One region of the Zunongwangia sp. genome, then DNA from elsewhere that is predicted to be linked to it. Evidence: riboswitches for the same ligand, from Rfam matches in the RefSeq annotation. Region 1 holds a riboswitch; the other holds the start of a gene.
The links. A riboswitch is a leader RNA that binds a small molecule or an ion and turns the genes downstream of it on or off. The one in region 1 is predicted to bind cobalamin.
Positions count from the first base shown of each region.

Region 2: it holds a riboswitch for cobalamin, as region 1 does, so the genes downstream of both, nrdG (anaerobic ribonucleoside-triphosphate reductase activating protein) here and ACN0WI_RS05120 (hypothetical protein) in region 1, are expected to answer to the same signal.

Region 1 is NZ_JBLXIB010000003.1:60,699-63,891, reverse strand. Features, by position in the region: gene ACN0WI_RS05125 (hypothetical protein) at 1-387, opposite strand, end outside; gene ACN0WI_RS05120 (hypothetical protein) at 612-1,754, opposite strand; cobalamin riboswitch at 1,868-2,076, opposite strand; gene ACN0WI_RS05115 (nitroreductase family protein) at 2,227-2,925, opposite strand; gene ACN0WI_RS05110 (winged helix-turn-helix transcriptional regulator) at 3,018-3,193, shown strand, end outside.
Region 2 is NZ_JBLXIB010000002.1:383,898-387,090, forward strand. Features, by position in the region: gene ACN0WI_RS04555 (enoyl-CoA hydratase/isomerase family protein) at 89-859, shown strand; cobalamin riboswitch at 1,214-1,404, shown strand; gene nrdG (anaerobic ribonucleoside-triphosphate reductase activating protein) at 1,488-1,937, shown strand; gene nrdD (anaerobic ribonucleoside-triphosphate reductase) at 1,934-3,193, shown strand, end outside.

The DNA.
Region 1 (3,193 bases):
TTTACTAGTGTAAACATTTAAAGGCGTTAGTAAAAGATACCACAAATACGATGCAGGGCTTTGTTTTAGTGTTTTAAAAGCTTCTTGATTTTCCATAATGTAAACTTGGTCCCCACTTTCGTAAGTTAGTTTAGCATCTCTACCAAATTTTAAATCTCTGTTAGAGTTGTTCGTTATTTTTATAGCAACAAGTTTTACCCCTTTTTTTAATTCTTTTTTAGCATATTTTTTTCTGAGTAAGCCATATTTATAATCTAGCCGAACACTATCTGATAGGTTAGTAGAAAGATAGTTGATGTTTTTTGGAGAAATAGGTTTATAACCCGATGCACAATTTGTTAATGTAGCTACTAAAAGTAGCAACATAATAATTCTAAAAATTCTCATTTTTTGATTGATTAGTTAACTTAATATAGGTTATTGTTGTAATTATTTGTTAATGCTTAGTGTTAAGTTTAATATTGGTTTTATTGTAAGTTGTTTATTATTAAATAACTATGTTTTGTAAAACGGTTTGAGATGTTAAAATTTTTAACAAAAGTATAAAAAAAGAGGAAAAATCATTGATTTTTCCTCTAATTATAAGGGTTCAGCCGTTGTGAAACTTAGAGTTATTCTGCCATAGAAAGATCGGCAGCACCTTTTATTTCAGTAGAAATTTCACCTAACGAACCTGCATTTCCTTGTGCTCCAGTATACACTTTTATAAAGTCTATACCTTTTAGAGAAACGTTATTCATATCAGCATCTACAGCCCAATCTAATTCCATTGCGTTCCCTCCGTAAGTGGCGTAATCTTCATCATAATTATCAACGTAGCCCCATTCTAACGCATCTATAGTCACAAACCTATTGTAGTTTATAGTAGGATAAACTCTTGTTCCCGTAAATGTTACTTTTTCTTGTTCCTCGATAAACAGCGGATAATAGTTTTGAGTATGGTTACTATTAACCATTACGCTATCTTTGTTTTCTTGATTATCTACCCAAGGTACGTTTGCATATTCTCCAGGATTGGTGTAAGTAACTTCGTAATTAGATAATGTTTCTTCAGCAGTATGTGCGCTTCCGGCTAGTTCGTACCAAGTATCGTCGGGTAATCCGTTTCCATTAGTATCGAAAGAAACTTGTACAATTCCCGGTTCCGATGAGCCATTAAAGGCATTTCCGTACACAACAAAATCTTTCTCGTTTTCTCGATTTTCAATAGTATGATCAAAACTAAAAATTACATAGCCTCCCCAAGCTCCTAATGATACCATACCTGATTTTCCGCCTACTAATTTTTGAGCATCTTCTAACGTACCATAACTAGCATTTATGTATTGACTGGGAGCCGGCTTATATTCTATGATTTCAGAAATATAAGCGCTACTACTTTCGGTTTTTGGCCGAACGTATAAATTGTAAGGATCGTTTACGATTACCTGATAGTTTCTCGAAAGCGTATCGTATTCGGCTATGGCTATAAAATTAAGCGAAAAAGTGCCGGACTCAGCTGGTGTATAATTTAATTCGTGTTTTTTGGCAATAGTTTCATCATCAAGTTTCCAGCTAAAGCTAGTTTGTGACGGAAGGTTAAGAATTTCAGGCTGTAAATTGATAGTTTCGCCTAATAGTATTTCCTGATTTTCTGGGTAAGTGGGAGTAGCAAATTCCATAGGGATATTAATTTCATCTTCGTCGCTACACGAAGAGAAAAAGCTTACGATTGCAAGCGAAGCTAATAAATAAAAAGATAATTTTTGTTGCATTTGCTTAGTATTAAGGTTTGAAATTAATTAATAGTTACCAAACAAAACAATAGGAGGGAATAGGGTAGAATACCATTAAACATATACACCCAAAACCTTAACTCCCGAAAGTTTTGTTTTTTGTGATTTTAGGCAGGTATTCTGACTTATCTCTCTTTTTTACACCTTCCCATCTTAAAATAGACAGTGGTTTTACTAGTAAAAAGATTATTTCCGAATATAGCGGAAGAGACTTACAGCAGCGGGAACTGTTCCGGATTTACACCGGATTCCCTTTTAATACAATTTCAAAAAAATTGTAACCAAAAATCTAGGCAATATTAGGTAAAATTAATAGGAAAACGAATAACTACTATTAAAATAAAAAATGATTCGTTTTAAAGGGATTTCGTTATAAAAAAAATCCTAAAAATTAGGTTCTAAATTTTAGATACCTAGTTTTTAGGATTAATACAATAAGTAGATTAACTTATTATTTGTTTGGTAAAGAGCCTATTGTTTTACCTGAAGGAGCTTCATCAAAATCAGCCGCATCTTCAATAGTCATTTCAGTAATAAAGTCTTCTTTTGGGGTTCTAACTTTTTTCATATTTACTAACCAATCTTCACTTTCTTCTCGGTATCCTAGTGGTAAAAGTAAGGTGCTTTTATATCCGCTTCCTTCTAGTTTTAGGAGTTTGTCTAGTTTTTCAGGAACAAAGCCTTCAACTGGGGTAGCATCTACTTTTTGCTCGGCAGCTGCAGCAATAGCCATTGCAAACGAAATATAACTTTGTTTAGAAGCATGGTGGGCTTGCCATTCTTCACCTAAAGGTTCGTATAAGCTTAAAATATTCGCTTTATAATCATCCATGGTGCTATGTGGCAATCCGCGTTCATCCATTGTGTAATTAAATACGTCGCTTACACGCTTATTGGTATACTTATCCCAAGCAACAAAAACTAGTAAATGGGAGCAATCTGTTATTTGGCTTTGGTTCCAAGAAATTCCTTTTATTTTTTCTAATAAAGCTTTATCAGAAATTACTATAATTTTATAAGGTTGTAATCCAGAAGAAGAAGGGGACATACGTGCCGCTTCTAGTATATAATCTAATTTTTCTTGAGGTACTTTTGTACCGTTCATTTTTTTTGTGGCATAACGCCAATTTAAATTATCCAGTAAACTCATTAGTTTCAATTTTTTTACAAATTTACAATATATACTTTAATTTGGTAACTTTGTGACAAAAAGTAACAGTGACATTTAAGTAACCACTTATTATGGAAGATGTAAAAGAAATTAAAATACCAACAATTCAGAATTGTTCCCAAAAAATAAGAGCTATTCACGATACAATGGATGCCTTAAGTGGCAAGTGGAAAGTCTCGATTATAGCTTGCTTATGTTTTCGGCCTATGCGATATTCGGAATTATTGAAAGAGGTAAAAGGAATTTC
Region 2 (3,193 bases), on a different contig from region 1:
ACCGCCCTTTATAGGTTTTTAACTTAGCTTTTAAATTTAAGTTCCGTTCAAATACTATATTTATCCATAATATGTAAATTGAAATAAAATGTCCACTTCTAGAAAAAATGGTAGCCTATATACTAACATTATCAACAACGTAGCATATCTTGAGTTTGGCCATCCGGCAAGTAACAGTTTTCCATCGGTATTGCTAGATCGTTTAGCTAATGCTTTCGAAAAATTATCTGATAACGAAGAGGTTGCTGTTATCGTTTTAAAATCTGAAGGTGAAAAAGCATTTTGTGCAGGAGCTTCCTTCGATGAGTTATTGACTATCGAAAATATGCAACAAGGAAAATTATTTTTTTCCGGTTTTGCAAAAGTTCTTAACGCCATGCGAAAATGTAAGAAATTGATTATTGGCAGAATTCAAGGAAAAACAGTTGGTGGAGGTGTAGGCCTTATTGCTGCCTGCGATTATGCTATGGCAACCGAAGCTGCTTCTATTAAACTTTCCGAATTAAGTATTGGCATTGGTCCATTTGTAATTGCTCCTGCTGTAGAGCGAAAAATAGGAGTTTCTGGATTAGCAGAATTAACTCTCGCTGCTCAAGATTGGAAAAATGCATACTGGGCAAAAGAAAAAGGCTTATATGCTCGTGTTTTTGAATCTATAACAGACATGGATAAAGAAATTGAAATTTTTGCTGAAAAATTAGCCAGCTATAATCCTGAAGCCTTGCACGAAATGAAAAAATTATTGTGGAAGGGTACCGAAAATTGGGCTACTATTTTGGTAGAAAATGCAGCGATAAGTGGTGAATTGGTATTATCCGATTTTACCAAAAATGCACTCTCTAAGTTTAAAAATAAGTAATTATAATTTTACAATACAACGTATAATACATGTTTTAAAACAGATAGATATTAACTATTTACACGAGAAAATTTATTAATAGGTTTTCCTCTATTTTTTATTTTTTCCAATAGCTTATTTTAATATAATTACGTCACGAAAAATAAAATCATAATCTTTCATAAAAAACACTAAAACAAGTGTTTAAAAATTAGATTTAAAATTGTTGATAACCGGTTTATAATTTGGTGATTTTCTGATTCTACTTCAGAAAAATCTATTGTACTTTTAAGCTAAATAAATTATTTAAGAGATATCTCTAGGAGTAATTTATAGATAGAATTTTTGGTTTCGAACTTAACACAGAAATTCTTAATATAAAATATGAAGTAAGGTTTTTGAACTGCTTCCTGTAGCTCAAAATTAAAAGGGAATATTAGTGAAAATCTAAAACTGTTCCCGCAGCTGTAAGCAATTTAAACGGCACCACATAGTCACTATCTAATTAAGGTGGGAAGACGCCAACATGCAAAGTCAGAAGACCTGCCTTACTATACTAGTATAGAACTTTCGGGTAAAAAGTTACTGTATTATAATAAACACTGACTATTAATTTTCTGAATAAAAATCAGATTAGTGAACAAGGCTTATGAAGTTTGCGCAAAAAGAAATTGTGCTACAAGAAGTACCTGGTGAAGTAAGTATTTGCTTCAGTATTACTGGTTGCCCTTTAAAATGCAAGGGGTGCCATTCTCCTTATTTATGGAAAGAGAATAATGGAGAACTTCTAACTACCGATATTTATAAAAATATACTCGAACAATACAAAGGTTTTGCAACTTGCGTCCTATTTATGGGTGGCGAATGGTTTCCTAAAGATTTGGAAGAATTTTTAAAAATCGCAAAAACCTTTAATTATAAAACCTGTTTATATACAGGCTACAATGCTATCCCCGATTCTATATTGCAACAATTAACTTGGCTTAAAACTGGGCCTTGGAATCCTTCGTTAGGCGGATTATCAAATCCTAATACGAACCAAAAATTTATAGAAGTAGCTACTGGAAAAAAACTTAACCACTTATTTATAGCGTCATGATACGATTAACTCCTAAACAAGTAGATAAAAAAATAGCATTTATAGAAGAGTATATCTCTGCACAAAATGCAGCCGATGGGTCTAGTGTTGATGCCAATGCAAATGTTACTTCCAAAAATATAGCTACTATGGAAGCCGAGCTCAATAAAGACATTAACATTCAGGTAAATCGACAACTCATTAAAAATCAAATAGCCGAGTTATACGATGAAACTTTAGCTAACGAATATATACGCCAAATCGAAAATCATGAAATTTATGTTCACGATGAAACATCACTAAAGCCCTATTGTGTTTCTATAAACATGTATCCGTTTTTATTAGATGGGCTTACTAAAATTGGAGGTGAAAGTAAAGCACCTTTACACTTAGAAAGCTATTGTGGAGAATTTGTAAATTTAGTATTTGCCATTAGCTCTCAATTTGCAGGTGCGCTCGCTACAGTAGAATTTTTATTGTATTTCGATTATTTCGCAAGGAAAGATTATGGAAAAAACTACTTAGAAACAAATACAAAAACTATAGAGAATCACCTTCAGCATGTGGTGTACGCCATTAACCAGCCTGCTGCTGCTAGAGGATATCAATCTGTTTTTTGGAATATTTCAATTTACGACGAGAAATATTACGAAAGCATGTTTGGTGATTTTGTATTTCCGGATTTCGAAAAACCAGCATGGGAAAGCTTAAAAAAACTACAGGTCTTTTTTATGAAATGGTTTAACAAAGAACGTAATAAAGCACTGCTTACTTTTCCGGTAATAACAGCAGCTATGCTTATAGAAGATGAAGAACCCGCCGATACTGAATTTGCTGATTTTTGTGCTGAAGAATTAAGTAATGGAAATTCATTCTTTATTTACCAATCTGAAAGTGCCGATAGTTTAGCTTCTTGCTGCCGTTTACGGAACGAAATTGGTAAAAACACATTTAGCTATTCTTTAGGAGCCGGTGGAGTAGCTACCGGCTCTATTAATGTTATTACCATGAATGTAAATAGATTATTACAACAAGGTAAAAACTTAACTACAGAAGTAGAAAAAATTCATAAATATCAGGTGGCTTACCGAAAATTAATGGAGCGCTACCAAGCTGCAGGAATGCTACCTGTTTACGATGCCGGTTTTATAGATCTTAACAAGCAATTTCTAACTATAGGAATTAATGGTATGGTTGAAGCTGCCGAAAGTTTAGGTATTAAAGCTACCAACTCCAAAGAATATAAAGACTTTCTAAGCTATCAATTAAAAAAGATT